4 regions of the Auritidibacter ignavus genome follow, and region 1 is predicted to be linked to each of the others. Evidence: riboswitches for the same ligand, from Rfam matches in the RefSeq annotation. Region 1 holds a riboswitch; each other region holds the start of a gene.
What was found. Region 1 has a riboswitch for thiamine pyrophosphate ahead of QDX22_RS07345 (thiamine ABC transporter substrate-binding protein). Riboswitches for the same ligand answer to the same signal wherever they lie in the genome.
Positions count from the first base shown of each region.

Region 1 (7,215 bases):
CAACGCGAGCGGAATTGCCAACAGGACGGTGACTATTGTGGCATCCAGTGCGATACGTAGCGAATGGTCCAGTGCCTCCACCACCGTGGCGCCACCGGCAAAACCGGTTCCCGAATGCGTAGCCAACAGTTGGTAATGGCGCGTGCTGAATTCGCCATCAACCGTCAACGACCGGGCCACCAAGGTCAGCAAGGGAGTCAGTATCAGTCCGAGGACCACCGCGAGCGTGATCGTCAACGGGAACCAGTCGGTGCGGGTCAGCCTCACCCGGTGCGCTTGGTGCAACCGAGCCGCCTGCGAGGAACCGGTGCGCTGGGTAATGATCACCGATATCACGACAATCACGCACTGAATCATCGACAACACCGCGGCGGTGCGCAGATCGAGGAACGTCTTGGTCTGGCGAAAAACCTCGGTCTCTAACGTCCCGACTCCCGGGGCGCCCAGCGACCGCACTAGCCCGTAGGCGGTCGAACAAAACAGAAACACCAACCCGGCGCTTCCAGCAATGGCTGGACGTAGCGCTGGCAAGGTCACGGTGAAAAACGCCCGAGCCGGGGAAGCCCCGAGCATTCTGGCCGCTTCAGTGGAACGTGGATCCAAGACCTGCCACAACGACCCCACCTGACGGATCACCACCGAATAGTTGAAGAACATCATGGCGATGATCACTGCCGTCGTGGTCTGATCCAGAAACGCTAGGCTGGTGCCTGGCCCAAAGACCGCACGGAAGGCTACCCCCACCACCACGGTGGGCAACACAAACGGGACGGTGGCCACCGAACGGAGCATCTCTCGACCCGGAAACTGTGTGCGGTAGAGGATATAGGCGCCCGGGATCCCAAGCACCAGGGAGCCCAGAGTTCCGGCGGTGGCCATGAACAAGGTGTGACCAATAATCCGCCAGGTGCGTGCGGTGCCGAAGACTTCCCCAAAACCCGACAGGTCCAGCGAGCCCTGATCATCAACCAGGCCTTGGGCCAGCATCCCCAGCACCGGCCAGGCGAAAAAGACCGCAAGGAAGGCCAACGGTAGCAGGGCGACGAGCACCCACACGATCCAACGAAAACGCGACATCACACCGTTCTTTTCAGGTCAATTGGATTTATGACGGGTCATTAAGCCGGGGGTCCTGTAGAGTAGGCCCGTGATGAAAACTCCCTGCGACTTCCGTGGTTCTCGTTTGTTCGCCGTTCTGTTAGCTACCGGTTTAGCGCTGAGCGGTTGTAGCTCCTCAGATGGGGCAGATCAGGCCAGCGACGCGGGAAATAACACGACGTCTAGCCCCTCGGCAGAGCCCACGACTGCCTCGCCCTCGCCGACCCCGGAACCAGAAGAACTGCCCGGTGGCGGTGATACGCTGTTCCCCGACCGCCGGTTCGTCGCACTTTATGGTACCCCGTCCACAGAGGCACTGGGTGCCCTGGGAGAACAGGACCTGGAGGGGTCGATAACTCGTGTCGAAGAGCTGGCCGATGAGTACTCGGAAAACAGTGAGGATCCGATCCAACCGGCCTTTGAAATCATCACCTCCGTCGCGACCGCTCACCCCGGCGAGGACGGCAACTACTCCAACGCCCTGCCGGTCGAGGACCTGCAAGAGTGGGTCGATCGGGCCAAAGAAGAAGACATTTACGTGATCTTGGACCTGCAACCGGGTCATAACGATTTCCTCTCGCAGGCGAAACTCTATGAGGACCTGCTGAAAGAACCCCACGTGGGTTTGGCGCTGGACTCCGAATGGCGCTTGCAACCCGGTCAGGTGCACGGCCGTCAGATCGGCACCGTCGATGCCGCTGAAATCAACGAGGTCATCGACTGGTTGGCCGAGCTCACCGCAGAAAACGATCTGCCCGAGAAAATGCTGGTCCTGCACCAATTCCGCACCTCGATGATCACCAACCGCGACCAAGTGGATACCTCCCATGACGAGCTGGCCGTGGTGTTGCACGCCGATGGCCACGGAACCCAAGAGGTCAAACAGGAGACCTGGAGCGTGCTCACCGAGGACTTGCCCGAGGATATGTGGCCGGCGTGGAAGAACTTCTACCGTCAAGACCAGCCCATGCTGACGCCGGCACAAACCTACGACCAGGTGAATCCCACCCCCTGGTTGGTCACCTACCAGTAAGGCAAGCAACCAACCAGACAACAAGGCGGGACGCCATAGAGACGACTACTGGGCCTCATAGGTTTCGGTCCAAGAGTTCAGCCAGTCTTCACGCTGGTCCGCGACCTCTTGCAGATCCGGCTCAATGGGGTCCTCGGTCAGTGAGGCATATTCGCTCCACTCGTCTGGCAGCTCGATGCTGTCATCGACCGGATACATAAACATCTGCTCAGGAATATCCGCCTGGAATTCTTCGGAGAGCATGAAGTCGATGAAAGCCTGAGCGCCCTCGGGGTTCTCGGCATCCTCCAGCACGCCAGCATATTCGATTTGCTGGATGCAGGTGCCGTCAATGCTGGTGGTCCGACCTTCTTCAGCGGCCGGTGACGAGGAGTAAGACACCACCAGCGGGTAGGGTCCTTCACCTTCAGAACCGGAGAAGTCGGTGTAATAAGCATCAGACCAGCCACCGGCGACTTTCACCCCGTTATCGAACAGGTCTTCCCAGTACTGTTCGGCATCGTCGCCGAATTCCGTCCGGGTGGCAACCAAGAACGCCAGGCCCGGGGAGGAATCATTCGGGTCACTGGTGACCAACAGGTCCTTGTAGTTCTCATCAGTGAGATCGTCCAAGGTCTCCGGAAGCTCCAGGTCGTTGTCGTCAAACCACTCGGTATCAGCGTTGATGCACACCTGACCGTGGTCGATCGGCACCAGCGCGTCCGAGCCATCAACGGCGAGGTTTTGGGCAGATTCTGGAAGTTGACCGGAATAATCCTGCAGGAAGTTTTCGTCCAACAGCGTCTGAGCCGAATAATTCTCCACCCCGAAGAAGCCGTCCACGGTGGGGGAGTCCTGTTGCAGGATGAGCTGGTTGACGACAGCCCCGGCGTCACCGGGGGCTGTGGTGGTGACGGTGTAACCGGATTCCTCTTCAAACTGCGCGAGCAATTCCTCGGAGACACTGAAGGAATCGTGAGTCATCATGGTAACTGTCTGGTTCTCGTCACCGTTGTCTCCACCATTATTATCTGCCTGATCTGCGGCCGAACATCCTGACAGTACCAGCGCTACCACCGCCGAGAGCCCGAACACCGTGCTGATCTTTCGACGGTGAGACCGGGCGGGCCCAGGTGAGTGATGGGTGAGGTGCGACATCAGTGCATATCCTCCTTCAAGGGATAGGAGGGCGAGCACCCTGGGTGAGGTGAGAATCACCCGCGATTAGCCCACGGTGCAAGGAGAGATACTCGACTCCCTTCGCCGGCATGGCCCGGAATCAGGTTCGAGGGTCTGCGAAATGCGTTCGCACTCTCAGCACCACGGTGGTGCTCCCCTGTCGATGAGAAAAACCCTACCGAAGACCTGTTCACCAACCCAACTCCTGAACGCCGTGAGATGAGCTCGAGTGTAGAATCGGGAGGCTACCCCACTTAAAATGTGACATCCAACATGTCTTGTATAACAATTTGGTAACAGCTTTTGGCTCGGCTTCTCGAGCCCTGGCGCTCTCCGGGTCCCTAATGATTATCAACGGTTTAGGCGTTTTTTCCGGCCTAAAATGGGCCCACACAGGCGTCAGGGGCGGGTTGAAAGCATTTTTCAGTCGTCTATTGTGAAAAAAGATGGATGACACAAAGACCCTTCCAGACCACCCGACCGACAAACCCCGCGCTATCACGGTTCGACCGTTCGCTCCCGGAGACGGAGCAAAAATTTATCGGATCGCTCGTGACACGGGCGTCTTGGACTTGAACTCCTCGTATAGCTATCTGCTGTGGGTTCGAGATTTCTCCCAAACCTCCGTTGTTGCCGAACTCGATGGTGAAGTCGTCGGGTTCATTACCGGCTACATCCGCCCTGATGCCCCAGACACGTTGATGGTCTGGCAAGTTGGCGTCGACGAAGCCGCTCGGGGACTGCGCGTGGCCTCTCAGATGTTGGACGCGCTCAACGAATCGGTGCAGCCGAAAGTGTTGGAGACGACCATTACCTCCACGAATAAAGCCTCCAACGCCCTGTTTGCTTCCTTTGCCAAGCGCAACAACGCTGGTGAAGAGATTACCCCCTTATTCACCCCTGAGATGTACCCCGACGATCAGCCCACCGAATACCTTCACCACATCGCACCGCTGAACAGCTAGAGCAGGATCGCACTGATCCCGCTCGCTGGCGGAGAGATGGGTCGAGACAACTTTTCCACGGAAAGGAATTCCCCATGGATACCGAGATTTTTCAGACAACAGAGTCCGAGGTTCGCAGCTATTCCCGCTCCTGGCCGACCGTGTTCGTCAAAGCATCTGGCTCCCACCAGATCGCCGAAGATGGCACCGACTACCTGGACTTCTTCGCCGGGGCTGGTGCTCTGAACTACGGACACAACCACCCCAAGCTGATCGACGCCATCCGCGAGTACCTGGACAACGGTGGCCCGTTGCACTCGCTGGACATGATGACCCCGGCACGTCGCGACTTCTTGGAAACCTTCAAGAAAGTCATCCTCGAGCCCCGCGGTCTGGACTACAAGGTCATGTTCCCTGGCCCGACCGGTACCAACACTGTTGAGGCCGCACTGAAGTTGGCCCGTAAGGTCACCGGACGCCAGCACATTCTGTCGTTCACCAACGCCTTCCACGGCATGACCCTGGGTTCGCTGTCAGTCACCGGTAACTCGATGAAGCGTAAGGGTGCGGGTATTCCGCTGACCAACAGCTCGAAAATTCCCTACGACGACTACTTCAACGGCGAGACCGAAGACTTCATCTGGCTGGAGCGCGTTCTGGAAGACTCCGGATCCGGTGTCGATAAGCCAGCCGCCATTATCGTCGAAACCGTTCAGGGTGAAGGTGGTCTGCGTGCCGCACGCGCCGAATGGTTGCGTCAGCTGGCCAAGCTGTGCAAGAGCCACGAAATCTTGCTGATTGTTGACGATGTGCAGGCCGGTTGCGGTCGTACCGGTAGCTTTTTCTCCTTCGAAGAAGCCGGTATTACCCCGGACATTGTCTGCGTGTCTAAGTCCATTTCCGGTTCCGGTCAGCCGCTGGCGCTGACCCTGTTCAAGTCTGAACTGGATGTGTGGGGTCCGGGTGAGCACAACGGTACGTTCCGTGGCAACGCCCTGGCGCTGGTGACCGGTGCTGCCACCTTGCGTGAGTTCTGGGCCGATGACACTTTCGAGAAGGGTCACCTGGCTCAGGCTATCGAGCTGGTTCAGGACAAGCTGATCAAGATTACCGCTGCTGCTTCCGGATCTGCAGTGCGTGGCCGTGGTCTGCTGACCGGTATCTACTTCGAAGATCAAGACCTGGCAGGCAAAGTGGCTGCTGAAGCCTTCAAGCGTGGCATGTTGCTGGAAACCTCGGGTCCGGAAGACGAAGTTCTCAAGATCATGCCACCGCTGACCACCGAGCTCGACGAGCTGGAGCGCGGTATGAATCTGATCGCCGAAATCCTCGGCGAGCTGACCGGGGCCGATGTCAGCAGTATTACCGGCGGACAGAACGAAGACAACCTGGCTAACGCCTAAATTGACGGCATAGACCACGACGTCAGTAACAACCGGCTGGCCGCGGCGTCAGGTCGGCGCCAGCCAGTGAAAGGAACTTGATATGTACGTTATTAACCGTGATGACACCAATGACACCGAGCGTGACGTAACCTCGGAGAACTGGCGCTCACGTCGCATGGTGCTCGCCCGCGAAGGTGTTGGTTTCTCCATGCACGATACCGTGATTTACGCCGGCACGACCTCGACCTTCCATTACCAGAATCATATCGAGGCCGTCTACTGCGTGCAGGGTAACGGTACCTTGACCAACGAAGAGACCGGTGAAGTTCACGAACTCAAGGACGGCACCCTGTACCTGCTGGATGGTCACGAGAAGCACACCGTGCGCGCTGAAACCGAGCTGCGCATGGCCTGTGTGTTCAACCCGCCGGTCACCGGCCGTGAGACCCACGATGAGAACGGGGTGTACCCGGCAGTCTTCGAAGAAGGCTCTGACCGCAAGGTTCCTAAGCAGCCTCGCGCCTAAGCAATACAGCTGACGTACCACGGCGACCGGCCCCATTTCGGGGCTGGTCGCCGTTTTTGGTGGGTGATGTTAGAGAACTTTCCTGGTACTAGATGGCCCTGAGCCCGAAGTTGCCTTGCTTTTTAGCCAAGATGGATTGGACGACCAGAACGAGGATCCCGATTCCCAGGCCGCTGAGGGATAGGAGCATATTAGAATTCAGCAACAGGATGGCCGCGCCTGCGATCACGATGCACAAAAACCATGGCATATTCACCATAAAGTGCCGTTCCAATGCCACGCAAAGCATCAAGATACCAATGACAGCTGTGGTGACCACCAGAATTCCTTGACCAAACGAGACATCTCGAAGCAACAGTTCCGGGCTGTAGACAAAGATATACGGAATAATAAACCCTGCTGCGGCCAGCTTGAGCGCCGCGAAACCAGTTTGCATGGGAGAAGCCCCAGAGATACCGGCTGCGGCAAAGGCAGCGAGCGCGACAGGCGGAGTGATGTTGGCGAACAACCCGAAGTAGAACACGAACAGGTGTGCCACGATCGGTTCCACACCGAGTTCGGTCAATGCAGGAGCCGCCATGGTTGCTGTGATGAGGTAAGCGGGAATCGAAGGGAGGCCCATACCCAGCACCAGGCAGGCAAGCATGGTGAAGACCAAAGTCCAGAACAAAATACCGCCTGAGACCGACACAATGGCCGAGGCTAGCACCACACCGAAGCCGGAGATAGTCACCACGCCAACGATGATCCCCACGCTTGCACAAGCTACAGCCACGCCCAAGGTTTGTCGGACGCCGTTTTCCAGGGCGTCGATAATGTCTTTGAAAGACAATCTTGAGGTCTTTCGCAACATAGCGACCACAATGGTGACAATGATCGTGAGAAGAGCGGAATAAAGGATGGTGCGCCCTGAGAAGAAAAGCATGTAGATCAGGAAGAACAATGGGATTAACAGGTGACCACGTTCTTTCAGGACATCGAGAACTGCCGGCAAATTATCTCTTGAGATACCTTTCAACCCTTCTCGAGTCGCTCGCAGATGGATCTGGACGATCAGCGAAAGGTAATAGA
Region 1 is NZ_CP122564.1:1,599,289-1,606,503, reverse strand. It holds gene QDX22_RS07355 (ABC transporter permease) at 1-1,077, opposite strand, end outside; gene QDX22_RS07350 (hypothetical protein) at 1,151-2,131, shown strand; gene QDX22_RS07345 (thiamine ABC transporter substrate-binding protein) at 2,177-3,268, opposite strand; TPP riboswitch at 3,349-3,458, opposite strand; gene ectA (diaminobutyrate acetyltransferase) at 3,736-4,254, shown strand; gene ectB (diaminobutyrate--2-oxoglutarate transaminase) at 4,329-5,636, shown strand; gene QDX22_RS07330 (ectoine synthase) at 5,719-6,144, shown strand; gene QDX22_RS07325 (TRAP transporter permease) at 6,233-7,215, opposite strand, start outside.

Region 2 (7,215 bases), 670 kb from region 1:
CCAATGGGGATCACCTGTTGAACGCCCTGGGTGTTCTGTGCGATCAGCGAGGTAATAGCGGAGGTTCCGTACACCCCGAGGGTGGTGAAGGTTTTCAGATCGGCCTGAATGCCGGCTCCTCCCGAGGGATCTGTTCCGGCGATGGTTAAGGCGGTGGCTGGTCGAGATGTCATCGGTCCTTGCCTTCCTTTCGTTCCTTCCGTGTTTTGCTGTGTCTTGATGATTCGAGGGCGAGTAGTGGAGGGTGAAGCGTTGTGCTGGGACAGTTATTCACGGTGCAACGCCGAGAATAACTGCGCAGCCACCTGGGCGGGATCGCTGGCTGCAGCGATAGCAGAGACCACACAGATCCCGTCCACGCCGGTTCTGCGATAGATATCAGCCGCATTGGTGGTGTTGATGCCACCAATGGCAACACATTTCACCTTGGAGCCGGCTGTTGCCTGAACGCACTGGCTGATCCCGGTGAGACCTAAGGGCGTGGCAGCATCGGGTTTCGTGGGGGTTACAGCAAACGGGCCGATGCCTAACACATCAGCCAGCTGGTGGTTTACGGCCTCTCGTACCTGCCGGGGGGTTGACGTAGATAACCCAATCATCACCTCCTCCCCGAGCACGGCACGAGCTTCAGAGATTGGGGTATCGGTCTGTCCCAGGTGTAGGTGACAACCCAGCTGGCGGGCCACGTCCAGCCGGTCGTTGACGAAGAACCTGACCTGTTCGAACCGTTGTTGCCCTAGCTGGTTGCGCACGGCGTGCTGGCAGGCCACGGTCAGTTCGGCGAACTCCTCGTCGGAAAGCGTCTTATCTCTGACCTGGACGACACCGGCCCCGCCTTTCACCGCCTCGACCACGACGTCGGGAACCGCAGTGAGACCACCGGAGTATTCGGTATCGGTGATGTAGTAGAGCCGCCAGTCGGTGGCGTCAGCGAGATGGGTGGAATGCCGTAACATACTTTAGGCCTGTTCGGAGTCGAGGGTGATCAGCTCGAGCACGTCGTCGGCGCTCAGGGTGTGGAGGGCATCCAACCAAGCCACGGCAAAATGTCCCGGTGCGCTCGCGGTCTGTCCCGCAACGGTCCCAGCCGCCGAGACCAAGGCATGGGACGCCACCACGGCAGCGTGGTGTTGGGCAGGCAACTGCGTGACGCCCAGAGTTGCGGCAGTCAGGGCGCCCAAAGCGCATCCGGTGCCGATGACCTGTTGCAACATCGGGTGCCCGCCGGTGACGTGAGTACGCGCTACTGTGGAGACGACCAGGTCGGTGGGCCCCGAGGCGGCCACGATTGCTCCACTACGGTGGCTCAGTCCTGCTGCAATGGTGGCAACCGCCTCCACGGAGTCGGTGGAGTCAACGCCACGCCCGCCGGAACCGGTTCCCGCTAGTGCCGCGATTTCTGAGGGGTTGCCACGGATCGCAGCGGGGCGGGAGTCCAGGATGGAACGGGCAAACTGGGTGCGGACGCTCAACCCGCCGACCGCAACAGGGTCGAGCACCCACGGGGTGTTGGCTGACTGCGCGGCGCTGACCGCTGAGGTCATGGCCTGGCGGATATCGGGGGTCAGTGTGCCGACATTGACCAGAACCCCCGAAGCGACGTGGGCGAACTCGCCGGCCTCTACAGCGTCTTCCACCATCGCCGGTGCTGCCCCGGCCGCCAACAAGGCATTGGCGGTAACCTGTTTGACCACGTTATTGGTCAAACAATGCACCAGCGGATGGCCGGTTTTCACCTGGGTCAGGATGGCGCGCACGTCGTCGTGAATCGCCTGAGGGGTCAATTTATCTGCCACAGTGACTATTCCTTTCCAGCAAGGGGATGAACCACAACGGCCAATACGGTGGGCGTTAACGCGGTGGCACCGTGCCGAAAAGAAACCCGCAGACAGCTCGGGCAGACAAGAAAGAACCATCCGGAAAGAGCACAGGGTACGCACAGTGACCACAGTGACCCGGTGCAACCGGTGAGACGTCCCTTCGCCAGTACGAGCTGGATCAGGTTCAACGGGTATCTTCTCAGCTTCCGTGTGGTGACGTGAAGCACCCCGCGTCATGGAGCTCAGTCTAACTCATCGCGGTTGATATTGGCTAGCAGAGCCGCGACAGAGGGTGCCGGAGAGGTCGCTGGATAGGCAAGCGCCAGAGGTAGCTCGACCGGCGGATCAAGGTCCAAAATCACCGCGTCGGGTCCTGTGACGCTGGGCTCCTGCAAGGTCGAGCGAGGCACGAGTGAAGCGAACTGGGGGGAGGTCGCCACAGCAAGGAGTGTTGGGAGAGTGGTCGTTTCCAACGCCGGGTGCAGCTCCACTCCCACACGCGCCATGGCTCGATCGAGCATGTTTCGTGCCTGCATGGCAGGAGACAACACGGCAAGCGGAATGTGGGCAAGATCGGATAAGCAGATGGAAGGTGAGGGAGACTGTGCCAGGTCTACCACGTCCGGGTATTGGTCCAGCAACTCCCGGCTGGCCAGGAGCTGATATCGGTCCTCTGCCACACGATGGGTATAAAGGTCATCTTCTGCGCCCAGATCGAGGATGATCCCTGCATCGAGCTCGCGGTGGCGCAATCCGTGGAGGATATGATCATTGGACCCGGAATCGACACTGACGGTGACCGTCGGATGTGTTTTTCTCAGGGTGGTCACCAGCTGTGAAGCGATGGCCAGCCCGGTAGGAACGGTACTGAGGCGAAGCGGAACCGTGAGGTGTTGCTGGAAGTACTCGAGCTCAGCGACCATCGAGCGATGATCGGCTAGGATGCGCTCGGCCCACTTCAGCACCACGTGCCCCTGCTCGGTGATCCCCTCCATGGCGTGACCGCGGCGGATGAGTTCCACACCCAGCTCGGATTCCAGCTTCTTGATCGAGGCAGACAACGTTGACTGCGAAATGAAACAGGCTTCTGCAGCACGTGCAAAATGTTGTTCTCGTGCCAAGGCCATAAAATAGGCCAGCTGGTTCAGGTGCATTGCCGGTCACTCCTCGGACGTTTAACGACCGCGGGCCGGTAGCCAGTATGGCTACCGGCCCAGGATATGACCGAGTTTAATCGATGGGGCTTGTCAGGGCCTGGTTACTTCGACTGGCGGTAGGAGGAGGCACCGGTTCCGGCGTAGTCTCCGCCGTCAACAATGAGGTATTCGTCGCGGATCTGACGGTTGGCAAGGAAGTCTTCCAAGATCTCACGAGTACCGGCAGCATAACGAGCCTGAGCCGACAGCGACGAACCCGAGGTATGCGGAGTCATGCCATTATGTGGCATGGTGCGCCATGGGTGATCTTCCGGTGCCGGCTGCGGGTACCACACGTCTCCGGCGTAGCCGGCCAATTGCCCCGATTCCAGAGCGCGGACGACGGCATCGCGATCCATGATGGCACCGCGGGCGGGGTTCACGATGTAGGCGCCATGTCGCATCGTGTTCAGCAGTTTTTCATCGAACATGCCCTCCGTTGAGGGTGTCAGCGGAGTGTGAATGCACAGCACATCAATGTTCGGTACCAGCGCTTCGGCAGACTCGTGGAAGGTCAGATTGTACTTCTTCTCGTAGTCTTCGGGCAGACGATGCTGATCGAAGTAGTGCAGTTTGACATCGAAGGGTGCCAGGCGCTCGATGACAGCCCGACCGATGCGCCCGGCCGCCAGCACACCAACATCCATTCCCTCCAGATCGTAGGACCGAGACACAGCTTCAGCAATGTCCCAACGACCGTTGCGGGAGATGTCGTGCTGGTGCAGATAATCACGCACCAGGGCCAGCACCATCAACACGGTGTGTTCGGCGACCGAAATTGAGTTGGAGTAGGTCTCCTCTGCCACGGTGATTCCGCGCTTGGCGGCCTCATCCAAATCAACGTGGTCAGAGCCAATGCCGGCGGTAAGAGCCAGTTTGAGATTCTTGGCTTTCTCCAGGCGCTCCTTGGTCAGGTAGGCCGGCCAGAACGGCTGGGAGATCACAACATCGGCGTCGGGTAGCTCACGGTCAAATTCGGAGTCTTCCCCCTCTTTATCAGAGGTCACCACCACATCGTGGCCTTCAGACTTCAACCAGTCGACGATACCCAGCCCACCGGAGACGCACCCCAGCAACTCACCCGGGGTGAAATCGATATTGTCAGGGGTTGGTAGGGACTGGCCATCTGGGTATTCGCTGAGCTCGGGGATGCTCTCGCGGGCGTACTGGGGAGGGTATCCATCAGCAGGATCGGGGTAGAGGACCATGAGAATTTTCGCCACAATAACCTCCTTGTTGTTATTGATCTATGGGCTGTGCCTCTAATCCTTACCCTATGGAGCGCGTCACAGGCGGTCCAATAGAAATCTCCGATGCGATGATCGGAAACCCCGATCAGCCGGCCCGGGCGATAATCCTGCGCGCGTGAGCGATGAGCGGACCGTCGACCATGGTGCCCCGGAAGGAGAACACTCCCTGGGGGTGATCCTCGACAGCTGCCAGCAAAGCACGAGCATATTCTTGATCTGCTGCGCTGGGGGTGAAACCCTCCCGGATCGTTGCCACATGTGAGGGGTGGATACAGGCTTTGGCGCTAAAGCCGGTCGCTACAGCGTCTTCGACTTCCACTCGCAGACCCTGCAGATCTTGGATATCGGCCCAGATCGAATCCACACAGGCTACCCCGGCACTTGCGGCGGCCACCATCACCTGGGACCGGGCAAAACGGGGGACATCCCGGTAGGTTCCGTCGGCATGACGTGAGGAGGAACCGCCCATGGACGCGATGAGATCCTCAGCACCCCACATCATGGCCACCACCCGCGGATGCTCGGCGATCGCTGTCGCGTAGGCCACACCACGGGCGGTTTCCACCAGGGCCACCATCCCCACATGGTCGTCCAGACGAGACGCTACGGCATCGAGCTGATGGACCGATTCGACCTTCGGGACCATCACCGTGGTCACCGAACTACCGGCCAACGTCGCCAGGTCGGCCCGACTCATCTCGGTACCGACAGGATTGATCCGCACTATCGTGCGGGCTGCCAGCGTCGCATCCTGCGCCACGGTCGTGGCCAGATGTTCTTGCAGAGCGTGACGGGCCCGGTCTTTGGCATCAGGGGCAACCGCATCCTCCAGGTCGAGGATGACCGCATCAGCCCGTTCGGACGCTTTGATGTATCGCTGCGGACGGTCGGCAGGGCAGAACAAGATCGCTGGCCCCAGCGTGAAGATATCGCGTGGTTGGTTCATGGACGCTGTCCTGACTGCTCTCGCCGATGTTCAGCTTCGTTCTTCCACAGCAGCGTGGAACGCACACACTCGGCGACCACCGTGCCATCCTGATTAACACCTACGTGCTGGAACTTCACGATGCTCTGATGCGGGCGGGAAGCGGAATCCCGTTTGTCCAGGATTTCGGTGCGGGTATACAGCGTGTCACCGTGATACATCGGGTGAGGGAATGCGACAGTGTCGAAGCCCAGATTAGCCACAATGGTCCCTTGAGTCAGTTGGGCCACTGAGGCGCCGACGATGGTTGCCAAGGTCAGCATAGAATTCACCAGGGGTTGGCCGAAGGACTGTTGGGACGACCAGTGCGCGTCCAAGTGCAGAGATTGGGTGTTCATGGACAGCGTCGTGAACAGCACGTTGTCGGCCTCGGTGATGGTTCGACCCGGGGCATGCTGATAGATTGTGCCGACCTCCATCTCATCGGCGTAGAGGCCCCGTTGCACCACCACCGGCGGTGTCTGATCTGCGGTATTCACAAGCAGGCTCCTTTTTCACATAGCATTCAATTTGTCGATGCTCAAGGGGATTACATGCCCAAGGACCGAGCGATCAGCATCAACTGGACCTCGGTGGTGCCTTCGCCGATCTCCAGGATCTTCGAATCGCGGTAGTGGCGAGCGACCAGAGACTCGTTCATGAATCCGTAGCCGCCGAAGACCTGAGTGGCATCTCGAGCGTTGTCCATGGCCGCCTCGGAGGCCACCAACTTGGCGATCGAGGCTTCGGTTTTGAACGGTCGGCCCGCGACCAATTTCTGTGCTGCATCATAGTAGGCCAGCCGTGCGGTGTGGGCGCGAGCCTGCATCCGGGCGATCTTGAAGCTAATGGCCTGATTGCGGGAAATGGGAGAGCCGAAGGTGATGCGCGTATTGGCGTACCGGACCGCTTCATCCACGCATCCTTGGGCAACACCGGCCGATAACGCGGCAATGGCCACCCGGCCCTCATCCAGGGTGTGGAGGAAATTAGCAAAGCCACGGCCCCGTTGACCCAACAGGTTTTCTTGTGGCACTCTCACATCATTCAGCGTCAACGGGTGGGTGTCGGAAGCATTCCAGCCCACCTTGTCATAGGCCGGTTCGGCGGTGAAGCCCGGGGTGTCGGTCGGCACGATGATCGTGGAGATTTCATGGTCCCCAGTCACCGCAGTCACGGTGACCACCGAGGTGATGTCGGTTCCGGAGTTGGTGATGAATTCCTTATTTCCATTAATCACCCAGTGGTCGCCGTCTGCACGAGCAGTGGTGCGGGTGCCACCGGCGTCGGACCCGGCGCCCGGCTCAGTAAGACCGAAACCGGCCAGCTTTCGGCCGGCAACCAGGTCGGGAAGCCAGCGTTGCTTTTGCTCCTCCGTCCCGAAACGGTAGATCGGCATCGCGCCCAGGGAAACTCCCGCCTCCAGCGTAATGGCAACGGATTGATCGACTTTGGCCAATTCTTCCAATGCCAAGCACAGGGCGAAGAAATCCCCGCCCATGCCCTCATAATCCTCGGGGAAGGGGAGACCGAAGAGGCCGAGTTCTCCCATCTGAGCAATGACCTCGTAAGGGAAGCTGTGCTCGCGGTCATGCTGTGAGGACACAGCAGCGACGACGTTCTGTGCGAAGTCGCGGACGGTAGCAATCAATTCCTGTTGTTCATCGGTGAGATCAAGGGACATCGCCAAGGTCCTTTCGTGGTGGTCATCACCAGCTAGTTTGCGGGCTCGTTTTCTGGATTCTTGTCATCGTCAGGGGTGATGCTGGCCAGCACTTGGCCGAGCTTGACCTGTTCGGTTTCTGCTGTGTGGATCGTGACGACACCATCGAAGGGAGCGACCAGCCGGTGCTCCATCTTCATAGCTTCCACGATCACCAGCGTGTCGCCGGCTGATACCTGGTCTCCGGAGGTCACCGGCACCGACATCACTGTGCCCGGTAGCGGGGAGCTCACGTCCGGGTTGGAGATAAGCCCGGCAGTGC
Region 2 is NZ_CP122564.1:924,817-932,031, reverse strand. It holds gene thiD (bifunctional hydroxymethylpyrimidine kinase/phosphomethylpyrimidine kinase) at 1-173, opposite strand, end outside; gene thiE (thiamine phosphate synthase) at 267-956, opposite strand; gene thiM (hydroxyethylthiazole kinase) at 960-1,796, opposite strand; TPP riboswitch at 1,959-2,061, opposite strand; gene QDX22_RS04085 (LysR family transcriptional regulator) at 2,063-2,974, opposite strand; gene QDX22_RS04080 (NAD-dependent formate dehydrogenase) at 3,079-4,239, opposite strand; gene QDX22_RS04075 (HpcH/HpaI aldolase/citrate lyase family protein) at 4,352-5,212, opposite strand; gene QDX22_RS04070 (MaoC family dehydratase) at 5,209-5,730, opposite strand; gene QDX22_RS04065 (acyl-CoA dehydrogenase family protein) at 5,781-6,914, opposite strand; gene QDX22_RS04060 (acetyl/propionyl/methylcrotonyl-CoA carboxylase subunit alpha) at 6,947-7,215, opposite strand, start outside.
Region 2: linked by a shared signal. The riboswitch ahead of thiM (hydroxyethylthiazole kinase) and the one ahead of QDX22_RS07345 (thiamine ABC transporter substrate-binding protein) in region 1 are both predicted to bind thiamine pyrophosphate.

Region 3 (7,215 bases), 380 kb from region 1:
GGCGCAACATTCGGCTCAGCCCCAAGGAATTTGCGGTGTTAGAAACGCTGATGTGCGAGCCTGGCCGGGTGATCAGCGCCGAACAGCTGTTGGCCGAAGCCTGGGATGAAAACGCCAACCCGTTCACCCAGTCGGTGAAGGTCACCATCAGCTCCCTGCGCCGCAAGCTCGGCGAGCCCTGGGTGATCCGTACCATCTCCGGGGTGGGTTACACGGTGGATGCCGACCCCGAGCCGGCCCCCACGACCAGCCCGCGGGCCGATCATGACTGAGCAGCCGCCCCAACGGTTGCGCCCGGCCCACCGGTTCAGCGCCCGGACCCGCCTGGCCTTTTCCTACGCGGTGCTGGTCATCATCTGCGGGGCGGTGCTGTTGACGGTGCTGGTGACCTACCTGGGGCTGGGGCCGGACTATTCCTTCGGACGCGTCGGTGCTACCGGCGAGGATGGTTCGGTGCTCATCGTCCCCGATAGCACCCACCCACCGGCCGGGACCGAGGGATCAGAGGTGGCTGATGGCGCCGAGAGCCCCGGCGGCAGTTTCTCTGTCGAGGTCCACAGTCGCGAAGATCTCATCACGTTGCTGATCACCGTCTCGGTTATTGTGCTGCTGATCTTGGCTGTACTCAGTTCGCTGGTCGCCTGGTGGCTGGCCGGTCGGATGCTGCGTCCGCTGGCCCAGATCAACGAGGCCGCCCAGATCGCTGCCAGTGGCCGGTTGGACCATCGGATCGGACTGACCGGGCCCCGCGATGAGATCGTCGATCTAGCCCAGACCTTCGATGCGATGCTGGAGAACATTCAGCGCTATAACACCGCCCAACGCCGGTTTGCCGCCAATGCCTCCCACGAGCTACGCACCCCGCTGGCTGCCTCCAAAACCATCCTGGATGTGGCCCGGGCAACCCCCGGGGTCGTGGATCGCCAAGTACTCGAGCGATTGGCCGAACTCAATGCGCGCAGTAGTAGCACCGTGGAATCCCTGCTGGACTTGGCCGAGGCCGAAGCCGGCGGAATTCAGACCGGCCCGGTGGATCTTGCCGAGGTCGCCGAGACGGTGCTCGACCAGTACACCGTCGCCGCCGACGAGCGCGGGCTACAGGTCACCACCGAGTTGGGTCCGGCGGTGGCCGACGCCGACGAGCGATTGCTCGTGCAATTGATGCAGAATCTGGTGGAAAACGCGATCCGGCACAATCGGGACAACGGTGTGCTCACCGTGCGCACCGCAACCCTGGGCCCCGCTAAGCCCCCGGTCGACACGGATGAGACCGGTGATGTACAGCTTCAGGTGGAGGGTGCCGGTGAGATCATTGATCCCGAGGTCCTTGCCCATTTGACCGAGCCCTTCCACACTGCCCGGGGCCGCGCCGGTGGCGCCAGCCGTGGGCTCGGCCTGGCGATTGTGGCCGCCATCGTGGAACGTTCCCACGGTGCGCTGGAGCTCACGGCCCGCCCGGGTGGTGGACTGATCGTGACCGTCACGCTTCCACGCGCCACCACCGGGCAGACTACGTAACGGGGTCCTCCTAGCGGGCCGGGAACGCCGGGTCCGGAAGGTATACGGTGCCCCCGGCCTCCCGAAACTCCCGCGCCTTGGCCGCCATGCCCTGTTGCACGATCCGGGCTTGTTCATCGACATTGCCGAACTCATCCCGAATATCTTGCGAGATCCGCATCGAGCAGAATTTCGGCCCGCACATCGAGCAGAAATGCGCGGTCTTAGCCGGTTCGGCCGGCAGAGTCTCGTCGTGGAATTCCTCGGCGGTCTGCGGGTCCAACGACAGCCCGAACTGATCGCGCCACCGGAACTCGAACCGTGCCTTCGACAGCGCATCATCCCGGTCCCGAGCCCCCGGGTGGCCCTTGGCCACATCCGCGGCGTGGGCAGCGATCTTATAGGTGATCACCCCGGTTTTCACGTCATCCCGGTTCGGCAACCCCAGGTGTTCCTTCGGGGTCACGTAGCACAGCATCGCGGTCCCGTACCGGGCAATCTCAGTGGCGCCGATGGCGCTGGTGATATGGTCATATCCCGGGGCAATATCGGTCACCAGCGGCCCGAGCGTGTAGAACGGGGCACCGTGGCACAGTTGTTGTTGTTTCTCGACATTCTCGCGCACCAAATGCAACGGAATGTGGCCGGGGCCTTCGACCATGACCTGCACGTCGTACTCCCAGGCCCGCTGGGTCAGCTCGGCCAGGGTCTCCAACTCGGCGAACTGCGCATCATCGTTGGCATCGGCCAACGAGCCCGGGCGTAACCCGTCTCCCAGGGAGAAGGCCACATCGTACTGGGCGAAGATCTCGCACAGCTCATCAAAGTTCTCGTACAAAAAGCTCTCCTGATGATGGCCCAGGCACCAGCCGGCCATAATCGAGCCACCGCGGGAGACAATCCCGGTCACCCGCTCGGCGGTCAACGGCACGTAGCGCAACAACACACCGGCGTGGATCGTCATGTAGTCCACACCTTGTTCGCACTGTTCGATCACCGTGTCGCGGAAGATCTCCCAGGTCAGCGCCTGGTGGTCGCCGTTGACTTTCTCCAGCGCCTGATAAATCGGCACGGTACCGATCGGTACCGGCGAGTTGCGGATAATCCACTCACGGGTGGTGTGAATGTCATCGCCGGTGGACAAATCCATCACGGTATCAGCACCCCACTGGGTGGCCCACTGCATCTTGGAGACCTCTTCAGCGATCGAGGAGGTCACCGCGGAATTTCCAATATTGGCGTTGACCTTCACACTGAAGGCCTTACCGATAATCATCGGCTCGGATTCGGGGTGGTTGACGTTATTAGGGATAATCGCCCGACCGGCGGCCACCTCGGAACGCACCAGCTCGACATCCACGCCCTCGCGCAGGGCCACGAACCGCATTTCCGGGGTGATCTGCCCGTTGCGGGCGTAGTGCATCTGGGTCACCCGACGCCCGGGCTTGGCCCGCAGCGGGGCCCGTTGGGCGCCCTGCCACTCTTGGCTGGCCGCCCCACGACGTAGCGCCTTGGCGCCGTCATCTTCCAGCTTCCGGCCGCGGGCCTGGTAGGTCTCGATATCCTCGCGAGCAGCAATCCATTGCTCGCGCAACCCGGACAAACCCCGGACCGGATCCGAGCCGGGCCCGGTGGTGCGATAGACCGTGAACGGTTCATTGCGCTCACCGTTGGGAGAATCATCCTGGCGGATGCGGGTGACCGGGACCTTAATCCCGTGCTCTTCGTCAACGAGGTAGTCAGCGCTGTGGGTGGAATAGTTCAGGGGTGAGGTATGCGTCATGCAAGAACTCCTTCTTCCTTCGCCGGCATGACCCGCACAGGTTCAAACGGTGCTCGGACAGCCTTGGTCCGATCTCAGCTCTGTGCTCAGAGCGCCCGTGAGGTCACCCACATCCTACCGAAGTTCAGGCCCATCACACGCGGTGGCCGAGGTTGTTACACCCCGGACGACCGCGTGCACAGCGTTGCCGGTATGGGGTTAGGAGCTCAGTTCTTCTCGCAGGATCGCGGCCCCAGCGCTCAAGGCACGGAGCTTGGCTCGGGCCACATCCCGTGGCAACGGGGCCATCCCGCAGTTGGTGGAGGCCCAGAGGTTTTCGGCATCCACGTGTTTCAGGGCCTGGCGCAACGTGTCAGCGACCTCTTCGGGGGTCTCCACGGTGTGGCTGGCCACATCGATCGCCCCCACCATCAGCTTCTTGCCACGCACCAGCTCAATGAGCTCGATCGGCACGTGCGAGTTGTGAGCTTCCAGCGAGACAATATCAATGCTGGACTGCTGGATCTGGGGGAAGATCTCCTCATACTGACGCCATTCCTCGCCTAGGGTCTTCTTCCACTCGGTATTGGCCTCAATCCCGTAGCCATAACAGACATGCACGGCGGTCTGACAGCTCAGCCCTTGGGCAGCCCGCTCCAGCGCCTGCACGCCCCAGGCCTTGACGTCGTCAAAGAACACGTTGAAGGCCGGCTCATCGAACTGGATAATATCCACTCCGGCTTCGGCGAGTTCTTTGGCTTCTTCATTCAGGATCTCGGCAAATTTCCAGGCCAGCTTCTCCCGGCTACCGTAGTAGTTGTCATACAACGTATCGACCATGGTCATCGGGCCGGGCAGCGCCCATTTGATCGTTGCCTCGGTGTGGGCCCGTAGCTCCCGGGCGTCCTGGACGAACACCGGCCCTTTGCGCGTGACCTCATCGACAACCACCGGCACCGAGGCGTCATAGCGCTCCCGAATCTGGACCACCTTGCGGTTTTCAAAATCCACACCGTTGAGATTCTCAATGAAGGTGGTCACGAAGTGCTGGCGGGTCTGTTCGCCGTCGCTGACGATATCGATGCCGGCACCGCGTTGCTCGGCCAGGGCCAGCAAGAGCGCGTCGCGTTTGCCTTCGGCCAGTGCCTGGTCTGCCAGTTGCCAGGGTGACCAAAGTTTTTCTGGCTCGGCCAGCCAGGAGGGTTTGGGCAGACTTCCGGCGGAGGTGGTGGGTAGAAGTTTCGTCATCGTGTGGCTCCCTGTGCGTGCGGGTGGTGGTCGGCGTACTGCGACGACCACTGTTCCAAGGTCTCCCGGTGCGGGGTGATGAGCTTCTCCAGGGCAAAGTGGCCCTGTTCCACACCGAGCCGGGAGCGTTCCTCCCGGTCATAGACCACCTGGGTTGGCGAGAAGTCAGTGTGTTCCAGGCCGGGCTGATACACCTCGCCAGCCGGGGTGTGAGCGTTGTAGATCTCGGGTCGATAAATCCGCTGGAAGGTCTCCATGGTCGCGATCGTGGAGGCTAGTTCCAGATCGGTGTAGTCGGCTTCCAGATCACCGAAGTGGTAGAACGCCAGCGGGGCAACACTCTTCGGTGGCATGAAGTAGCGGACTGCCATCCCCATCTTGGCGAAGTACTCATCGGTGCGCGAGAACTCATTCTGCCGGTACTCCACCCCCAGCACCGGGTGTTGGTGCTCGGTGCGGTGATAGGTCTTCTTGGTCGAGGCACTAATGCAGATCACCGGTAGCTTGCTGAACTGTTGCTGATAGGCCTCGGACTCTACGAAGCCCTTGAAAATATTGCCGTGGAGTACCCCGAAGTCCTCCGGTAACGGCTCATCGCGTTCGGCGTACTCGCGGGCCAGGATGCTGAAGTCGTAGTCACGCACGTAAGAGGAGAAGTTATTCCCCACCACCCCAGGGATGCGTTGCCGCGTCTGGGTGTCGATCACGGTGGTCTGTAGCATTTCGATCACCGGGAAAGAGGATTCCTCAGCGTCCTGGGACGGCAGATCGATGGCCACCGAGACAATCTCGAGCTGGACTCGGTAGCGCTGGCCACTGGCATTACCCTGGGTGATCAACTCATTGAACCGATCATCGATCATACGCAGGGCAGTGCGCAGGTTCTGCTCACGGTTTTCACCACGGGCCAGATTGGCGAAGTTGGTGGTCAGCCGGGTACCGTCCAGTGGCTGGTAGTTCTCGTCAAAGCGAGTGTGATTCAGGGTGAAAGTTATCGCTGTCATCGTGGCAACACCACCACAGCACCCGGAGCCTCGCGGTGAATCAGTAGGTGTGAAGAAGAGATCAGACGCATAATGCACTCGCCCGAGGCCAAGCGCTGGACGCGAAGCCCGGGCTCCTGTCCTTTCATAGGTCACTGCCCCTAGAGCGCCCTCGCATCTGTGAACACACACTAGGAGCACACGGCTGTGTACAAGAGTGTTCGCAGCGGTGCCCGGTCAGTTCATCGCCAGGCGCGAGGCTTCGCATGCGCGCTGCTGGGCACCAGCCTACACAAACGCTCAACGGTCTCTTCGATCATGTCAGCCCCGGCCAGTTCTCGCCGTTTGGGCAGTAACATGTCGTTGCATAACGCGCTTCGACGCGGGTTTTAGGCCGCGTGAGGCCGGATCGGCCGTACGAATTGCTCACCTGCGGCCTGTTCGTAGGCTCGGGCAGCGCGTAGCACCAGCCGGTCCTGGGTGCGGGCCGCGATGATCTGCAACCCCACCGGGAGCCCATCGGCCGGTGACACACCGCAGGGAACAGAGGCTGCCGGTTGCTGGGTCATATTAAAGGGGTAGGTATAGGGGGTCCACGAGGTCCAGAATTCGCCCTCCCAGTCGACCGGCATCTGAGAGGTGCAGTCGAAGGCGGTGATCGGCATGGTCGGTGTCACCAACAGGTCGTAGGTCTCGTGAAAAGCACCCATGGTCATGCCCAGATCCATCCGGACGGCTTGGGCGCTAAGGTAGTCCAGTGCAGAGGCGTGGTGATATTTCTCGATTCCCTGACGCAGCCCAGGATCGATAGCCTCCAGGGCGTTGGGGCCGTAGGCTTCAAGCACTTTGGCGGCTCCGGTAAACCACAACAGCTGAAACGGCTCAATCGGATCACTGATCGGGGGATCCACCTGCTCGATGTGAGCTCCGTGGTCTTCAAACACGTGCACCGCGTTCTCGACCAGGCGTTGCACCTCAGGGTCGTTGCGCCCGAAACCAAGGGTGGGAGAATAGGCGATCCGCACGCCGCGGACCCCGTCGTCGAGTCCTTCGGTGAATGATCCGATGGGGGTCGGCAGGGCCGACCAGTCGCGGGAGTCGAAACCGGAGATGATGTCCATCATCACCGCGGCATCTGTGACTGTGCGGGTCATTGGCCCACCGTGGGCCAAGGTTCCAAAGGGTGAGGAGGGGTAGAGGGGCACCGTGCCGTAGGTCGGTTTCAGGGTGACTGTGCCGGTAAAGGACGCCGGAATACGTAGCGAGCCACCACCGTCGGTGCCCACCGACCAAGGCCCCATCCCGGCGGCGACCGCTGCTGCTCCCCCACCGGAGGATCCTCCGGCGTGTCGCGAAATATCCCACGGGTTGGTGGTGACTCCGTGGCGAAGGCAGTCGGTGAGGGCCTTCCAAGCAAACTCGGGGGTGGTGACCTTTCCGATAAAGACCGCACCGGCTTCGCGCAACCGTGCCACGGCGGGCGCATCATCGGGCCAGGGCCCGTCTTCGGAGATGAGCCGGCTACCGCGCAGCGTGGGCCACCCCTTGGTCAGGAGCAGATCTTTGATTGAGGTGGGCACACCATCACCGGGGCCCAGGGGCTCCCCGTTTTTCCAGCGTCGGGTAGAGTCTTCGGCCATCGACAGGGCCACGGTCCGAGCAACAAGCACGAAGGCATTCAGATCCCCGTTGTCCTGGTCAATCCGGTCCAGCACCGCTTCGGTG
Region 3 is NZ_CP122564.1:1,976,202-1,983,416, reverse strand. It holds gene QDX22_RS09070 (response regulator transcription factor) at 1-272, shown strand, start outside; gene QDX22_RS09065 (sensor histidine kinase) at 265-1,518, shown strand; gene thiC (phosphomethylpyrimidine synthase ThiC) at 1,529-3,280, opposite strand; TPP riboswitch at 3,278-3,389, opposite strand; gene QDX22_RS09055 (methionine synthase) at 3,479-4,507, opposite strand; gene QDX22_RS09050 (putative oxygenase MesX) at 4,504-5,511, opposite strand; gene QDX22_RS09045 (amidase) at 5,880-7,215, opposite strand, start outside.
Region 3: linked by a shared signal. The riboswitch ahead of thiC (phosphomethylpyrimidine synthase ThiC) and the one ahead of QDX22_RS07345 (thiamine ABC transporter substrate-binding protein) in region 1 are both predicted to bind thiamine pyrophosphate.

Region 4 (7,215 bases), 670 kb from region 1:
CGATCAGACACGGTGCCAGGGAGACGTACAGGTCCAGCAGGGTACCGGTCAGCGCAGTGTCGAGCACGTAGCGGGTGTAGGCCACCGTGCCAAGGTCCTCAGGGGTCGCGTTCAGTTCCTCGGGGCTGATCCCCCACTCGGCGGTCATCGAGGTGTGTAATCCGGTTTCCCAGACAATGTTCTTCAGCCCATCCATCGAATGTTGGATGCCCTCGAGCGTGTGTTGCTTATACACGGCCAGTCCGTAGGCGCGGGCAAAGTGAATCAGGAAGTGGTAGTCCTGAATCAGGTAGCGCTGGAAGGCTTCGAGTTCTAGGGATTCATCGGCCAACTTTTGGATAAATTCGTGACGAGTATAGGACTGCCACACCTCCAGGTTGGCCTGCTTCAGATCGTTGAACAACGTCATGCGTGGATTCCTTTCAGCGGGTACTTATAGGTGTCGTTGAAGAAGCCGAGCTCAAGCTCCACCGCCCGGCGGAAAAAGTCGTGGGCGGTCTCGGCATCTTGCGCCCCGGAACGGTCGGCCTCCTGTTCGAGGAAGGTCGCGAAATTCAAGAAGTCCGGGTTGTCGTGCAAGGTGATCCATTCGTGATGAACAAAACTCTCCGGATGGTTTTCGGGAGCTCGGGCCGCCCAGTCTCGGTACAAGCACTCGGTGACCATCAGCACCGCGACCACCGCACTGTAGTTTTGTGAGGATGCCGCTTCCCGCATCAGATCGACGAAACCGCCGGCACTCGGGGTGTCTGGAGTCGATGCGCGGAGTTCATCGGTAACGCCCAGTGCGTCAAAGGCTCGCTGGAAGTAGGTGTCTTCACTATTGACCATTTCTCCGGCGAAGCTGGCGTATCGTAACCGTGCATCGAGCCGGTCCGCGGTGGTGATGGCGGCGCCCAGTAACTGTAAGAACGCTTCAAAGAAGCGGTAGTCCTGGTCGAGATATCCGGCCATCACGGCGTCATCGATTGTTCCCTCGAAAAGCTCGGTCACGAACCGGTGATTAATCGCTTCATCCCAGGTGGCGCGATTGGCTTCAAGGAGTTCTTGACTAAAACGTTGGCTCATTCCGTCCTGTTGTCCTTTCCGTTCTTGCACAGAAAAACTCAGGACACGATCGTGCACTCAGAATAAGGCCTGACGTTGACTCGCTCCACAGGTACCAAGATTCGGTACCAGCACCGCAATGACATCCCTCCGCGAAGATTAATTCGATCAGGTTCTCGGGTTTAATCTCAGCCCATTCTCAGGCACCCCGTGTCGTTCAACACTGTATCGAATGGCCTCATTTTGCGTCTAGGGTGTTGCTCGTTCATCGAGTGCACAGCCGGGCACTCTCAGGGCTCTTTAAACAAGGTCAGTCCAGCCCCCTATGCGTGGCTGGACTAACCCTGTTGCCGTCTGAGCGTTTTTGGGACCCGAAGGCCCGGAAGGCTCTATCCGAACATTACTGCTTTTCGATCACGGCACGGTGAATCATCCGGGCCGCAGTTCTCGCGGTGCGCCCACCAATATCGTGCTTCGGGCTCAACTCGGCGACATCAAAATGTAGTAGTTTCCCACTGCGGGCCACCAGACCGATCACGTACTCAATCACATGGGGCGAGACACCAACAGCTGCCGGAGCGCTGACGCCCGGAGCAACATCGGCCGAAAGCACATCCAAGTCCAGGGTCAGGTAGACCGCATCCAGATCTGCCAGGAACGACTCCACAAACTCTGTCACAGCGCTCTTGTGATCGATGGTGGCCTCCCGGTCAAGGAGGACGGCCACATTCTCAGATTTCGCGCGGTCGAACAGAATTTTGGTGTTGGCTTGCTCAGCAATGCCCAGGGCGGCGTAGTGCAGGTCACGGCCGGCAAGATGCTCATGCTCAGCGATTTGAAAGAATCCGGTTCCGGAGGTCGCAAAGCCGGCGTCCCGGTTGTCAAAGTGAGCATCCAGATTCACGATGCCTAATTTTGCCGAGCCTGACAGCGAACGGTCTGAGGCGTCACCAGCACGCAGGAAGTGGGAAACACCCAGAAAACTGGCCCAGGTAATTTCATGGCCCCCGCCTAATCCGACGGTGAAGTGGCCTTGGTCCAGCAGGGTGCTCAGATTGTCACCGAATTCTTTCTGACCTTCTTCGAGCTCAGCCCCGGTGTCAATGTCTCCGGCATCGTAGATGCTGATCGGTTCCGGCAACGCGAATCCGCCTAATGCCTGGCGCAAGGACTGAGGTCCTTCCACTGCTCCAGGACGACCCATATTGCGTTTCACGCCTTCATCGGAGCGGAACCCTAGCAGTGCGGTTCCTGATTCGGCTGTAGCCGAGAAGGGACGGACGGCTTGGTGCCACCGCAGGTGCTCTGGCCCGTCCCCGTCGACACGGCCACTCCAGTTCTCTTTGTTCATGGTGTCAATAAGAGCCATACAATCTACCCCTGTTCTCAAATCACGAAGCTCACGGACGGTTTACACTGCACGAACGCCGCGACGCCAGACCGAATGCGTCATGGGCATTCCAGGGCGGTAGGCCAAGTGGATGGCAGCGGGGGCGTTCAGCAGGTGAAGATCGGCTCGTTTTCCGACTTCCAGGGAGCCGACTTCATCGTCAGCCCCCACGGCGATGGCGCCACCCAGTGTGGCAGCCCGGATAGCTTCGTGCAAGCTCAACCCCATCTGGAGCACAGCGGTACCCACGCAGAAGTTCATCGACGAGGTATAGCTGGTGCCCGGGTTGCAGTTGGAGGCCAACGCAATCACGGCACCCGCATCAAGCAGGCGACGGCCCGGAGCCAGCTGTTCGCGGGTGGACAGGTCGCAGGCCGGCAAGCAGGTTGCCACAGTGCCACGTTGTCCGGTGCCATTGTCCCGATCACCATCGCTCCAGGATCCTGCCAGGGCCTCGACGTCCGAATCGCTCAAGTAGTTCACGTGGTCCACACTGGTGGCTCCCATCTCCACGGCGAGTCTCACACCGGGGCCTTCTCCCAACTGGTTGCCGTGTACCCGTAAACCCAGACCAGCATCTTTGGCGTGTTGCAATACGCTCCGGGATTGGTCTTCGTTGAAGGCGCCCCGTTCACAGAATACGTCGGCCCAATCCACGTATGGCGTCACACCTTCCAGCATCGGGCCGTTGACATCGGCCAGGTACTCATCGGCGTCCACGCCCGCCGGGACCAGGTGGGCACCGAGGAAGGTGACGGTATCGAGCTCCCCGTCTTCTTTCAGCTGGTGTGCTAACTTGGCGTGCCGAATTTCTTCGGCAACCTGCAACCCGTACCCGGTCTTGGTCTCCAGATAGGTGGTGCCACCGTCAACGGCCTGACGAATCCGATCACGCACCAGCCCGCTCAGTCGCTCATCGCTGGCAGCCCGAGTCGCTTCGGTGGTGACGTTAATGCCACCAGCCGAGTAGGATTCTCCTGCCATTCGAGCCTCAAATTCGGCGCTACGGTCGCCATCGAAAATAATATGAGTGTGGGAATCAACCCAGCCGGGAAGAGCGGCTTTGCCTTCGGCGTCAACACTGACGTCAGCGGCGGGCACATCCTTGGAGGGGCCTACCCAGGCGATCTTTCCGTCTTCGAAAACAATCCCGGCATCCTTGATGACGCGTGACTCTGCATCCTGAGTATGTAATTCGGAGATATTGAAGATTGCGGTCGACTCGTTATTCTTCGAGCTCATCGAAACACTCATTCCTCTCAACGATAAAAATAATACGGGGCCTTTGCAGATCTGCCGGATGTTTTTGACTGTCGGTGAGGGTGTAGTGCCCATGGCCACGGCCGATGGCTCGCCCGCGTTGTAACCGATCAAACCGGAGCGCGTCCGTGTCGTCCTGAAGGACCGACACAGACGCGCCCAGGCAGCTCACATGGCCATTACTCAACGGCGATTAGTCGCGGATCTTCGGCTCCATCGGAACCTTGACACCACGTTCCTGAGCAACCTCGGCTGCGCGACTGTAACCGGCGTCCACGTGACGGATGACACCCATCGCCGGGTCGTTAGTCAGCAGTGCTTCCAGCTTGGCCCGGCCTAGCTCGGTACCGTCAGCCAAACCGACCTGGCCGGCGTGGATAGAGCGGCCCATGCCCACACCACCCCCGTGGTGCAGCGAGACCCAGGTGGCACCCGAGCTGGTAGCGGTCAGCGCGTTCAACAGAGGCCAGTCGGCAATGGCGTCGGAGCCATCGAGCATGGACTCGGTTTCGCGGTACGGAGAGGCCACCGAACCGGAGTCCAGGTGGTCACGGCCAATAGCGATCGGAGCCTTGACCTTGCCGGAGGCCACCAGCTCGTTGAACAGCAGGCCGGCCTTGTGCCGCTCACCGTAGCCTAACCAGCAAATACGTGCCGGTAACCCCTCAAATTCGACGTATTCTTCAGCAGCATCCAACCAGGTGTGCAGGTGCTCGTTATCCGGGAACAGCTCCTTCAAGGCCTGGTCGGTGACCTTGATGTCTTCCGGATCGCCGGAGAGAGCAACCCAGCGGAACGGGCCAAGACCCTCGCAGAACAGCGGACGGATATAGGCCGGGACGAAGCCGGGGAATTCGAAGGCACGCTCGTAGCTGGCCTTGCGAGCCTCGTCACGAATGGAGTTGCCATAGTCGAAGACCTCAGCACCTTCGTCCTGGAACTCCACCATGGCCTGCACGTGGGCGGCCATGGACTCGCGGGACTTCTTGGTGAAGCCCTCCGGATCAGCCTGTGCTTCCCGATCCCAATCATCAATCGTGTACTCGACGGGCAGGTAGGACAGCGGATCGTGTGCCGAGGTCTGATCGGTCACAATGTCGATACTGATTTCACCAGCACGGTGACGACGCAATAGCTCGGGGAACACTTCAGCGGCGTTGCCCACGTATCCCACAGACAGGGCTTTCTTCTGCTCCTTGGCTTCCAGGACTTTTTTCAGCGCGGTTTCCAGATCGGTTTCGACCTCGTCGAGGTAGCGCTTGCCCTGACGACGACGTAGCCGTTCCTCGGAGACGTCCACGATCAGCACGGCACCACCATTAAGGGTCACGGCTAGTGGCTGTGCTCCACCCATACCACCGCAACCGGCGGTCAGGGTTAGGGTTCCGGCCAAGCTGCCCTCGAAACGGTTCTTCGCGATCGCACCGAAGGTTTCGTAGGTACCCTGCAGAATCCCCTGGGTCGCGATGTAGATCCACGATCCAGCGGTCATCTGTCCGTACATCATCAGCTCAGCGTCATCGAGCTTGCGGAATTCTTCCCAGTTGGCCCAGTCGCCGACCAGGTTCGAGTTGGCAATCAGCACGCGCGGTGCCCACTCGTTGGTCTTGAGCACCCCAACGGGCTTACCGGACTGCACCAGTAGCGTCTCGTTGTTTTCGAGTTCTTTGAGGCTTTCGATGATGGCATCGTAGGCTTCCCAGCTACGAGCTGCCCGGCCGGTTCCGCCGTAGACGACCAGGTCTTCAGGACGTTCAGCCACCTCGGGGTCGAGGTTGTTCATCAGCATGCGCATCGGAGCTTCAGTCTGCCAGGACTTCGCGGAGATCTCGGTGCCTCGAGGCGCATGAATTTCGCGGGACGGGTCATGACGGGTAAAAGACATCGTATTTTTCCTTTCTCGGGTAGCACACTGGTAGTCACCCGGATGACTACATCAGCCGTTTTTCTAATATGTTCGCGTAACGGCGCAGAGCCGTCACAAGCTTGTCGTGTTGTTCTGGTGTGGTCTTGGCCGGGATATAGGTCAGCGTCATCGCAGCAACCGGCCAGGCATTGCGGTCACAGATCGCCACTGATACTGAGGAAAAACCTTCGGTGACTTCTGAATGCTCGCTGGCGTAGCCTCTCTGACGGATCTCGCCTAACTCCTCCTGCAATTTCTGTAGCGTCGTGATTCTCAGCAGGTCAATATTGCGGACGGGAAACTCCAGCGATTCGTCATCGAGCTTATGTTCTCCCTCCGACTGGCCGTGCTCCCCCGTGGCAAACGCGCTCTTGAGTGAATACATGGCGGCCACTTGATCTTCGGGTAGCTGTGCCAGCATGGCCCGTCCCGAGGCGGTCGCGTGAGCTAACAGGCGCACGCCGACGTGGTTGACCAGCACCGGCCGGCCCTCGGCACGTTCATTCAACAAGTAGACAACGTTACGCCCGTAGAGCGTCGACAGATGTCCGTTGGCCCGTGTCTCGTCAACCAGCTTGGCCAGCAGTGGCGAGGCCAGACGTGAAACCGGCTCGTAACGCACATAGGAGTGAGACAATTCGACCGCGGAAGGCCCCAGACCGTATTTCTTCTCTTCTGGGTAGTGGATGACAAACCCCTGCGCTATGGCCGTGTTCAACAGGTGATAGACGGTCGAACGCGGAATGTGCAATTGATCCGAGACCAGTTGTGCACTCACGGGACCACGTTGTCTAGACAGCATCAGCAAGATCTCCAGAACGTGCTGAGCTGCCGGCACGCGAGATGACGAGTACTGCTCCGGCTTCCGTTGCGAAAGGACACTGCCTGTTTTCACTATTGCAACATCACCACCACGTGGCACAAGGGGCCAGCGATCAGAATGGTCAGCACGACGCGTTCAAACCACACCACGAGCATTTGCCAGAGGCTGATTGGAATCGACGTCGACATCACGGTCGGAATCAGTGCGGAGAGGAACACGATCACCGAAACTGAGACGACGGCAATCAGCAGTCGCAACGCGAGATCTTCATCGCCACTCAGGAAAGTCGCAGGCAAAAAGATTTCAGCGACACTGAGGAACGATGCTTTGGCGGCCAGAAGCGGTTCGCTCATGCCCACGATCCACGTAAACGGCAAGAGCAGGTATCCTAGCCAGTCGAAGATCGGTGTGAAGTGCACCAGGATCAAAGCCACCGTTCCCACACCCATGATGGATGGGACGATATTCGTGGCCATACGAAGCCCGGTCAGGAAGTTGGTGCCGAGGTTCACAAAGATATTGGGTGCAGCATCAGCGATCGCCAGCGCTTCAGACCAGGCCACTTTGGTCTTATTCTTCTTGACAATGCTTTCGGTTTCCAATTCCACGTTGGGATACGCTGTATTCGGAATGGTGCCCAGCGGAGGAATGCGGACGACAATGGCGGTCACCAGGAAGGTTACGATCAGCGACAAGAAGAAGTACCACAGCCACATGTCCATCAGGTCCAGGGTGCGTGCAATCACGACCATGAAAGTCACCGACACGGTGGAAAAGCCCACCGCGATA
Region 4 is NZ_CP122564.1:932,966-940,180, forward strand. It holds gene QDX22_RS04105 (TenA family protein) at 1-409, opposite strand, end outside; gene QDX22_RS04110 (TenA family protein) at 406-1,068, opposite strand; TPP riboswitch at 1,176-1,268, opposite strand; gene hutG (formimidoylglutamase) at 1,448-2,416, opposite strand; gene hutI (imidazolonepropionase) at 2,459-3,679, opposite strand; gene QDX22_RS04125 (urocanate hydratase) at 3,891-5,582, opposite strand; gene QDX22_RS04130 (IclR family transcriptional regulator) at 5,629-6,525, opposite strand; gene QDX22_RS04135 (YjiH family protein) at 6,498-7,215, opposite strand, start outside.
Region 4: linked by a shared signal. The riboswitch ahead of QDX22_RS04110 (TenA family protein) and the one ahead of QDX22_RS07345 (thiamine ABC transporter substrate-binding protein) in region 1 are both predicted to bind thiamine pyrophosphate.